One region of the Streptomyces sp. NPDC005774 genome, then DNA from elsewhere that is predicted to be linked to it. Evidence: riboswitches for the same ligand, from Rfam matches in the RefSeq annotation. Region 1 holds a riboswitch; the other holds the start of a gene.
The links. A riboswitch is a leader RNA that binds a small molecule or an ion and turns the genes downstream of it on or off. The one in region 1 is predicted to bind S-adenosylmethionine.
Positions count from the first base shown of each region.

Region 2: linked by a shared signal. The riboswitch ahead of thrC (threonine synthase) and the one ahead of ACFYQA_RS15890 (aminotransferase class V-fold PLP-dependent enzyme) in region 1 are both predicted to bind S-adenosylmethionine.

Region 1 covers NZ_JBIAIV010000014.1:140,636-145,965, forward strand. Annotated here, with positions in the region: gene ACFYQA_RS15880 (rhomboid family intramembrane serine protease) at 1-552, shown strand, start outside; gene ACFYQA_RS15885 (Lrp/AsnC family transcriptional regulator) at 549-830, shown strand; gene ACFYQA_RS15890 (aminotransferase class V-fold PLP-dependent enzyme) at 1,082-2,548, opposite strand; SAM riboswitch class IV at 2,893-3,009, opposite strand; gene trpD (anthranilate phosphoribosyltransferase) at 3,133-4,197, opposite strand; gene ACFYQA_RS15900 (cytochrome bc complex cytochrome b subunit) at 4,372-5,330, opposite strand, start outside.
Region 2 covers NZ_JBIAIV010000010.1:81,603-86,932, forward strand. Annotated here, with positions in the region: gene otsB (trehalose-phosphatase) at 1-524, opposite strand, end outside; gene ACFYQA_RS12335 (trehalose-6-phosphate synthase) at 641-2,047, opposite strand; gene ACFYQA_RS12340 (glucosyl-3-phosphoglycerate synthase) at 2,206-3,150, opposite strand; SAM riboswitch class I at 3,413-3,665, shown strand; gene thrC (threonine synthase) at 3,684-4,976, shown strand; gene ACFYQA_RS12350 (MoaD/ThiS family protein) at 5,152-5,330, shown strand, end outside.

The DNA of each region.
Region 1 (5,330 bases):
GGGGTGATTCCCGCAGACCTGTTCGAAGGGTCCCCGTGGAGTGCCCTCACTCCGGCCACAGCCCTGTTCGTCCACGGCAGCTGGGTGCATCTGCTCGGCAACATGCTCTTCCTCCACGTCTTCGGGAGGATGACCGAGGCCCGCATGGGCCGCCTGCGGTTCACCCTGTTCTACGTCGGCTGCGGGCACCTCGCCCTGCTCGGGTACGCCGTGGCCAACGCGGACTCGGAGCAGTCCCTGGTCGGCGCCTCGGGGGCGATCTCGGGGATCCTCGGCGCGTTCCTCTTCCTGTTTCCCCGGGCGCGGGTGACCAGTCTGCTGCCGTTCCTGTTCTTTCTGCCGGTGCGCTTCCCTGCGTGGGTGGTACTGCCGTTCTGGGTGGCGCTGCAGTGGCTGGCGGCGGGGCAGGCCTCCGACGGGCCGGGAGTGGCGTATCTGGCCCACCTGGTGGGCTTCGGGCTGGGCTTCTGCTGGGCGTGGGCGCGTTCCACGGGGGCGACTACAGTGAGAAGCGCACCGGCTCCGGCCCCCGAGGGAGAGAACCAGCAGTGATCACCGCGATCGTCCTCATCAAGACCAGCGTGGACCGGATCCCCGAGATCGCGGAGCGGATCGCCGCGCTGGACAGCGTCAGCGAGGTCTTCTCCGTCACCGGGACCTACGACCTGATCGCCATGGTCCGGGTCAAGGAGCACGAGGACCTGGCGGAGGTCATCCCGGGCCGGATCAACAAGATCCCGGGCGTGGAGGGGACGGACACGCACGTGGCGTTCCGCACGTACTCGCAGCACGACCTGGAGGCCGCGTTCGCGATCGGCCTCGACAACTGACCGGCCCGGACCGGGAGGGCCTGCGCGGTGGGAGTGCCGGGGCGCCCGAGGCGTCCCGGGCAGCCGTGAAGGGCCGAGGATGAAGAGTTCTTCGTCCGGGGCTCATCCATGCCGTCCGGTCCGGTCCGCAGGATCGGTCCCATGATTTTCAACCGCCGGAGGGCGGCCCCGGCCGCACCCTCTCCCGCGGCCCCCGCCGTCCGGCGGGCGGTGCCCGGCGGGGCGCGCGTACCGGGACAGGCGACCGGCACTCAGGCGGAGGTGTCCGGCACGCAGCGGCCGTCGACCGTCCGGTAGTTCCAGCGGGCGCCGCCGCGCACGAGTTCCCGGACGGCGCGGACGAAGCGCTCCACGTGTTCGTCCGGCGTGCCCGCGCCGAAGCTGACGCGGACCGCGTCGAGGGACGTCTCACCGGGCGCCGCCTCGGGTGCGCCGCACTCTCCCTGGTTCTGCGGATCGCCGCCGAGCAGGGCGCGCAGCAGCGGGTGGGCGCAGAACAGTCCGTCCCGTACGCCGATGCCGTACTCGGCGGAGAGGGCCGCGGCGAAGTGGGAGCTGTTCCAGCCGTCGACAACGAAGGAGAGCACGCCGACGCGCGGTGCGTCGTCCCCGAACAGGGACAGGAACCGCACCTCGGGCACGTCCGCGAGCCCGTCCCGTACGGTGCGGATCAGCTGCTCCTCGTGGGCGGCCAGCGTGCCGAACCCGGCCTCGGCGAGCGCCTTGCAGGCCGAGGCGACGGCGTGGGCGCCGATGACGTTGGGCGAGCCGGCCTCGTGGCGGGCGGCGCTGTCGTGCCACTGGACGTCCACTCCCCCGTCCTCGCGCCGGGCGACCTTGCGGCTGGCGCCGCCCCCCGCGAGGTAGGGCTCGGCCTCCCGCAGCCAGTCGGCGCGGCCGGCCAGGACACCGGCACCGAACGGGGCGTACAGCTTGTGCCCGGAGAAGGCGACCCAGTCGACGTCCAGGTCACGCACGCTCACCGCGTGGTGCGGGGCGAACTGGGCGGCGTCCAGGACGATCCGGGCGCCGTGCGCGTGGGCGGCGGCGGCCAGCTCGCGTACGGGCCACAGCTCGCCGGTGACGTTGGAGGCGCCGGTGACGCAGACCAGGGCGGGGTCGTGGGGGTCGCGGGCGGCGAGGGCGTGTTCCAGGGTCCGTACGGCCTGCTCCGGGCTGTCCGGGGCGTCGAGGAAGGTGACGCGGGCACCGCTCCTCCCACGCCTTGCGGCGTGGGGGGACCCCCAGGGCAGCAGGGCGGCGTGGTGCTCGGTCTCGAAGACGAAGACCTGGCAGTCGTCCGGGAGGGCGGCGGCGAGCAGGTTGAGCGAGTCGGTGGTGGACCGGGTGAAGACCACCTGGTCCCCGTCGCGGCAGTCGAGGAACTCGGCGACGGTCCGGCGGGCGTTCTCGAACAGCTCGGTGGAGAGCTGGGAGAGGTACCCGGCGCCGCGGTGGACGCTGCCGTAGTAGGGCGCGTACGCGGCCACTTCGTCCCACACCCGCTGGAGCACCGGGGCGCTGGCGGCGTGGTCGAGCGCGGCGTAGGTGACCTCCCCGCCGGTGACGAGGGGCACGGTGACGTCCCGGCCGAGCACGGGCAGCGGGGCGCAGCCGGACGGGCCGTCGGCGGCGGCGGTGGCGGTGGCGACGGTAGCGGTGGCGGTGGCGGTGGCGGTGGCGGTGGCGGTGGCGGTGGCGACGGTGGAAACGGACATGGCTGAACTCCCGTGGAAGCAGGCGGAATCACCACGCGAGCGCACACGGCTCGAGCGTGGGAGAAGGTGACGGGGAATCTGCGAAGGCGGGGTCCCCCGGCCTCGGAACGGCCGGCGGAAACGCCTCGGGACCTGTTCTGCGGATCACGTCGGAGGGGGCCGGCGGCATCCGTCCCACTGGGGCGAGCGGGGACCGGTGCGTTCAGCTGCGACGCGGAGAAGGTCGTGCCGAGCCCCGCGCCTCCGGCATGATCCGCCGGACAGGCCCTAACACATTCGCTTGCTCACGGAAGGCTCCCTCGAACGACCAGGACCCCTGGTGTGTCACTCGATCGAGTGCGAGGGGTCCGCGCTTGCCGCGAGCCCTGCTGCTCACGGCCTGGTCCTCACCCGGGGCACCCCGCCACGGACGGAGGGTTGCCGGACAGCCGGCCGGGGCCTGATGGCTGTCGCTCATGACCTGGTCCGAGATCTTGCCAACACAGCCCCGTACGCGCAAGGCGCGGTCCGGATCCTGGACGGATCCGGACCGCGCCGGTGGCCCAGGACGTATGACTCAGGACGTATGACTCAGGACGTACGGCTCACGCGTTGCTGGCCAGCACCCAGCGCTCCAGAACCCGCCGGGCGGCGCCCGAGTCGATCGATTCGGCGGCCTTGGCCATCCCTGCCCCGATCTGCTCCGCCAGCGTCCCGGTGCCCGGTTCGAGCGCCACCAGCGCCGCCGCCGAGTTCAGCAGCACCGCGTCCCGCACCGGGCCGTGTTCGCCGTCCAGCACCCGCCGGGCGACCTCCGCGTTGTACGACGCGTCGGCGCCGCGCAGGGCCTCCAGCGGCACCGGCTCGAGACCGACGTCGCGCGGGTCGAAGCGCTCCTCGGTCACCTGTCCGTCCCGGACCACCCACACCGTCGAGGGGCCGGTGGTGGTCAGCTCGTCGAGACCGTCGTCGCCGCGGAACACCAGCGAGGAGTGGCCGCGTCCGGCGAACACACCGGCCATGATCGGAGCCATCCTCGGGTCGGCGACCCCGACGGCCTGGGCCCTGACCCGGGCCGGGTTGGCCAACGGGCCGAGGAAGTTGAACACCGTCCGGACGCCCAGCTGGCCCCGCGCGGCCGCCACATGGCGCAGCGCCGGGTGGAACTTCACCGCGAAGCAGAAGGTGATCCCGGCCTCCTCGGCGACCTCGGCGACCCGCTGCGGGGTCAGCTCCAGGTTGACGCCGAGCTTCTCCAGGACGTCGGAGGCGCCGGACGCGGAGGAGGCGGCCCGGTTGCCGTGCTTGACGACCTTCGCCCCGGTGCCGGCGATGACGACGGAGGACATCGTGGAGATGTTCACCGTCCTGGCGCCGTCGCCGCCGGTACCGACGATGTCGACGGTCCGCCCGGGCACCTCGATGCCGATGGCGTGGTCGTACATCGCCCGGACGCAGCCGGTGATCTCCTCGACGGTCTCGCCCTTGGCCCGCAGGGACACGGCGAACCCGGCGATCTGCGCGTCGGTGGCCTCACCGCGCATGATCAGGTCCATCGCCCAGGCGGTGTCGTCGGCGGACAGGTCGTGGCCGTCGAGCAGGCCGTTCAGCAGGGCGGGCCAGGAGCGGTCCGCCGCGGGGTTGCCTCCAGCGGGGGTCACAGCGCTCATCAGCCGCTCCTGGGTCCTCGACGTCTTCGGCAGACGGATGGGTAGGGGTTTCGTCCCCACCCTATCGATCCGGGGGCACGACGCAGGGCCCCCGTCCGGTCCTCGGACGGGGGCCCTGCGCAGTCGTGTGGCGACTCGGTTGCCTTGGGAAGGCGGTTGAGGCGGTGCGGGGGATCAGTGGTGGCCGTGGCCGCTCGTGATCTCCTTGTACTCCTCGACGGTCGGCTTCGGAATCTGGGACTCCCCGCCGTAGTAGCCCTCGCTGAGCTTGGCGCGCAGCTTCTCGAGCGGCTTCACCTTGCGCTCGACACCGTTCTCGTCGACGAGCGGGCCGATCTCGGCCGGCTGGTACTGCTCGTGCGCCGTGAGGGTGTGCAGCTGCTCCTGGCTGAGCGGCTCGTGGACCTCGATGAACTCACCGTGCGGCAGGCGCTTGATGATGCCCGACTCGCGGCCGTGCAGCACCTTGTCCTTGTCCCGGCGCTGGAGGCCGAGGCAGATCCGCTTGGTGATGATGAACGTGGCCACCGGCACGGCGAAGAAGCCGATGCGCACGAACCAGGTGATCGCGTTGATCGACAGGTTGAAGTGCGTCGCCCACAGGTCGTTGCCGCCGCCGACGAGGAGCACGAAGTACCAGGCCATCCACGCGACACCGAAGGCGGTGCGGGTCGGCGCGTTGCGCGGGCGGTCCAGGATGTGGTGCTCGCGCTTGTCGCCGGTGATCCAGGACTCGATGAACGGGTAGACCGCGATGGACACCAGGACCATCGGGAAGATCATCAGCGGGACGAACACACCCAGGGCGAGCGTGTGACCCCAGAAGTTGATCTCCCAGCCCGGCATCACACGGACCAGGCCCTCGGAGAAGCCCATGTACCAGTCGGGCTGGGCTCCGGTGGAGACCATGTCCGGCCGGTAGGGGCCGATGTTCCAGATCGGGTTGATCGTCGCGACCGCCGAGACGACGCACAGCACGCCGAAGACCAGGAAGAAGAAGCCTCCGGCCTTCGCCATGTACACCGGCAGCAGCGGCATGCCCACGACGTTCTTGTTGGTCTTGCCGGGGCCCGCGAACTGCGTGTGCTTGTGGTAGAAGACCAGGATCAGGTGCGCCACCACGAGACCGAGCA
Region 2 (5,330 bases), on a different contig from region 1:
ACCGCGCGGCCCTTCTCCTCGGTCCAGGTGCCCTCCGGCGCGCCGAGCCGGTCGAGCAGCCCCGGCAGTTCCGCGCGGACGGCGGCGACCCCGGGGTGCGGGGCGGGCGCGGTGATGTCACCGGTGGCGGCATCCCAGCGCTCGGTGCCGTAGTGGCCGAGGACGACGAGGTGCTCCAGGCCGGGGACGTCCGCGAAGCCGCCGTGCCGCACCGCGACCGCGGGAGGCCGGCCGGTGATCACCGCCACGGAGGTCACCCGCGGGGCGAGCGCGGTGAGCGCGCGCACCGCGCCGGGATGGGCGCGCGCCTGCTCGGGGTCGGGCACGATCGGCGAGAGCGTCCCGTCGAAGTCGAGGGCGATCAGCGCCTTCCCCGGCCGTGCGAGCAGCGCGTCGAGCCCGTCCCGCCCGGCCCGCGTGGCGGGCACCGGCAGGGTGGCGGAGGCGCCGGCATCAGTGGCGTCGGTATCGGAGGCGTCGGGGTGCGTGGCGTTCGGGTCCGTGGAATCCGTAGAGCTGCCCATACCGCCAACCTATCCACGCCCGCCCGTCCACACGCATACGTGACCGGCCATCCAGGGACGGCGGGCAGGCCAGGAGAACGGGCGGGCGAGCGGGCGGGTGAGCGGGCGGCCCGGTTCTAGCTTCCGTCCCGCAGCGCGTTCAGCTGGTCCAGGAACCATTGCTGCGGCGGCAGTGCCGTCGCCGCCTCGGCCAGGCGTTTGGCGCGCTCGGTCCGCTCCGCCGGGCGCATCGCGAGCCCTTCGTGCAGGGCCCGCGCCGTGTCGACCACGTCGTACGGGTTGACGGCGATCGCGTCCTCGCCCAGTTCCTCGTACGCGCCCGCCTCCCGGGACAGCACCAGCGCGCAGCCCCTGTCGGACAGGATCGGGACCTCCTTGGCGACCAGGTTCATCCCGTCCCGGATGGGGTTGACCAGGGCCACGTCGGCCAGCCGGTACGCGGCCAGGGAGCGCGCGAAGTCGTCCTTGACGTGCAGGACGACGGGCTGCCAGCCCGGGGTCCCGTACCGCTCGTTGATCTCCTGGGCGACCCGTTGCACCTCGGCCGTGTAGTCGCGGTACACGGCGAGGTCCTGCCGGGAGGGGTAGGCGAAGGCGACGTGCACGACGCGTTCGCGCCATTCGGGGTGGTCGTCGAGGAGCTGGCGGTAGGCGAGCAGGCCGCGCACGATGTTCTTCGACAGCTCGGTCCGGTCGACCCGGACGACGGTCTTGCGCGGGGTCCCGTCGGGGGCCGTGCCGATCTCCTCGCGGAGCGTGACGATCCGTTCCTCGACGTCCGTCTCGTGCGCGCGGCCGCGCAGGAAGTCCGCGTCGATGCCCAGCCCGTGCACCCCGATCGCGGTCCGTCCGAGCCCGTCCGCGAACCGCTCGCAGCACGCGGTGAACGCGTCCGCCCAGCGCCGGGTCAGGAAGCCGAGCCGGTCCGCGCCCAGCATTCCGCGCAGCACCTGCCCGGCGATGTCGTCGGGCAGCATCCGGAAGTACTCCGGCGGGGCCCACGGCGTGTGCGAGAAGTGACCGATGCGCAGGTCGGGGCGGAGCTCCCGGAGCAGCCCCGGGACCAGCGCCAGATGGTAGTCCTGCACCACGACCGCGGCCCCCTGGGCCGCCTCCTCGGCCAGCGCCACGGCGAACGCCCGGTTGTAGGCCTCGTAGGACGCCCACTGCCGGCGGAACTCCGCGTCGAAGACGGGCTCCAGCGGTGTCTGGTACAGCATGTGGTGCACGAACCACAGCACCGAGTTCGCGATGCCGTTGTACGCGTCGGCGTGCACGTCCGCGGGGATGTCCAGCATCCGCACGCCGTCCTCGCCGATCCCGCGCCGCACGGCCTCGCGGTCGCCGTCGGACAGTGCCGAGCACACCCACAGCGCGTCCGTGTCCGACCCGATCGCCGACAGCCCGGACACCAGCCCGCCGCCGCCCCTTCTGGCCCGCAGCGAACCGTCCTCGTCCACCGCGTACGAAACGGGGCCGCGGTTCGACGCGACCAGCACCTGAGCACCCTGACCAGCCTGCATGGAAGCCATACGCCTGAACCTAGCCCGCCTCCGAAACGCTCAAACGTGCGGATCAGCCGTATGCGGATCGGCGAACCGGCCGTATACGAGCCGTATACGGCCGGACCCGCCCGGAACGCCAGGTCAAGGGCTGCGGCAGGGTGCGCGGGCCGTCGTGGTCAGGCCACTCGGCGGGACTGGTACTCGGCTATGTCCGCCATCGGGGGCCGTTCCTCCGTGTCCACCGGGTGGGTGCGGGGCTCGAAGCCGGCGCCGGTGCGTTCGAACTGGGTGAGCGCGGGGCGGACGAGGTGGCCGCGGGCCAGGCGGAGGTGGGCGGTGCGGTAGATCGCGGCGGCCATCCGGCCGAGGGCCTGGCCGTCCTGGTGGCGGTGCCTGCGGACGCCGACGTCGACCTGGGCGAGGGCGTCCAGGCCCACCAGGTGCAGGGCGTCGACCAGCATGCCCAGCTCGACGCCGTAGCCGACGGGGAAGGGCAGCCGTTCCAGGAGCGAGCGGCGGGCCGCGTACTCGCCGCCGAGCGGCTGCACGAAGCCGGCCAGCTGCGGCCAGTGCAGGTTGAGCAGCGGGCGCGCCATCAGCTCCGTGACCCTGCCTCCCTGGCCGGCCGCGGAGCCCAGGGGCCGGTCGTACATGGCCTTCACCAGCTGCACGTCCGGTTCGGTGAGCAGGGGGCCGACGATGCCGGAGACGAAGTCGGCGGAGAACTCCCTGAGGTCCGCGTCGACGAAGCAGACGATGTCCCCCCGGGTGACCAGCAGGGAGCGCCACAGCACCTCGCCCTTGCCGGGCACGGCGGGGATGCGGGGCAGGATCGTGTCCCGGTGCACCACGGTCGCGCCCGCCGCGGCGGCCGCCTGCGACGTGCGGTCGGTCGAGCCGGAGTCCACGACCACGATCTCGTCGACCAGCGGGACCCGCAGCATCAGCTCGTGCCGGATCGTCGTGACGATCCCGCCGACGGTGGCCTCCTCGTTGAGCGCGGGCAGCACCACGCTCACCGTCTGTCCCGTGGCGCGTTTCGCGGTCAGGAGGCGGTGCACCGGGCGGTCGGTCACGGACCAGGAGCGGTCGGCCAGCCAGCGCTCGACTTCTTCCAGCACGGTCGGTGGCTCCTCACTTCTGTGGTCCATAACTCCTCTGGTCCATACTCCTGCGGCTCCCATCAGGGCGGCCCGTACTCCTGTGATCCATGCCCCTGTGATCCGTCTCGCGGTTCGGACGTGCTCTCTCCACCGTCCTGGCCTTCGGTTACAGTCTTGAACAACGCGGATGAACCCCGCACATCGGGGGTCGCGACCCTCTCGGGTCCTCGTCCGCGCCGTACTACCGCACGACCCACAACCGCACGACACAACTGCATACAGCTCATCCAGAGGGGCAGAGGGAAACGGCCCGATGAAGCCCCGGCAACCCTCCAGCCGGTTCTCGTAGATCACCGTCGATCGACGATCGCAGCGCACCGTGATGATCACCGTGCACCGTGACGATCACCGCGCATTGCGGCGTTCACCGCGCATCGCAGTGGATCGCGTCGCTGATCGTCCTCGCGAGGCTCCCGGCTAGGGAAGGTGCCAAATCCGTCTCACGGCGAGATGCGTCGTGAGGAAGATGAGGAGAAAGGGCCTCGCCTCACATGGCTGTGCAGACTGTTGAAAGCACTACGGAATCCGCCGCGCCCTCGGTCGATCTCGGCCCCGCCGTCGCGCTGTCCTGCCGCGAGTGCGGCCACCGCGTACCGCTCGGTCCCGTCTTCGCCTGCCAGGAGTGTTTCGGCCCGCTGGAGATCGCCTACGACTTCTCGGACCACGACACCGAGGAACTGCGCCGGCGCATCGAAGCGGGCCCCGCGAACATCTGGCGCTACGCGCCCCTGCTGCCCGTCCCCGCCGACGTGGCGACCAAGCCGAACATCAATCCCGGCTGGACCAAGCTCGTCCAGGCCGACAACCTCGCCCGCGAACTCGGCGTCACCGGCGGCCTGTACGTCAAGGACGACTCCGGCAACCCGACGCACTCCTTCAAGGACCGGGTCGTCGCCCAGGCCCTGGAGGCCGCCCGCGCCTTCGGTTTCACCACCCTCTCCTGCTCCTCCACGGGCAACCTCGCCGGTGCCGTCGGCGCCGCCGCCGCCCGCGCCGGACTGCGCTCCTGCGTGTTCATCCCGCACGACCTGGAGCAGGGCAAGGTCGTCATGGCCGCCGTCTACGGCGGGGAGCTCATCGGCATCGAGGGCAACTACGACGACGTGAACCGTTTCTGCTCCGAGCTGATCGGCGACCCGGCCGGCGAGGGCTGGGGCTTCGTCAACGTCAACCTGCGGCCGTACTACGCCGAGGGCTCCAAGACCCTCGCGTACGAGATCTGCGAGCAGCTCGGCTGGCGGCTGCCCGACCAGCTCGTCGTCCCCATCGCCTCCGGCTCACAGCTCACGAAGATCGACAAGGGGCTGCGGGAGCTGATCGAGCTCGGCCTCGTCGAGGACAGGCCGTACAAGATCTTCGGTGCCCAGGCGGAGGGCTGTTCGCCGGTGTCGACCGCGTACAAGGCGGGCCACGACGTCGTCCGGCCGCAGAAGCCGAAGACCATCGCCAAGTCGCTCGCCATCGGCAACCCCGCCGACGGCCCGTACGTCCTGGACATCGCGCGCCGCACCGGCGGCGCGGTGGAGGACGTGACGGACGAGCAGGTCGTGGAGGCCATCAGGCTGCTCGCCCGGACCGAGGGCATCTTCGCCGAGACCGCGGGCGGCGTGACCGTCGGCGTCACGAAGAAGCTGATCGAGAACGGTGACCTGGACCCGGCCCTGACCACCGTCGTGCTCAACACCGGCGACGGCCTCAAGACGCTGGACGCGGTGGCCGACACCGGCCTGACCGCGACCATCCGTCCCAGCCTGGAGTCGTTCCGAGAGGCCGGCCTCGCTTGACCTCCCCCTCGGAGCCCCGAGGAGGCCGGCGGTCGCCCACTGGGTTTCCTGCTTCACGGCCGACGGCCCCCGGGACGCACCCGAGCCGAGGTCCTGCATCTGCTCCACAGGCCGAAACCGCCGACCCGGCGGCCGACACGCAAAGTAATCTTATCGTGACTGGAGGTCAAGTCGCATGAGCGTGACCGTTCGCATCCCCACCATCCTGCGCACCTACACCGGTGGCAGGGCCGAGGTCGGCGCCGAGGGCGCCACTCTCGCCGACGTCATCGCCGACCTGGAGAAGAACCACACCGGGATCGCCGCCCGGGTCCTCGACGACCAGGGCAAGCTGCGCCGCTTCGTCAACGTCTA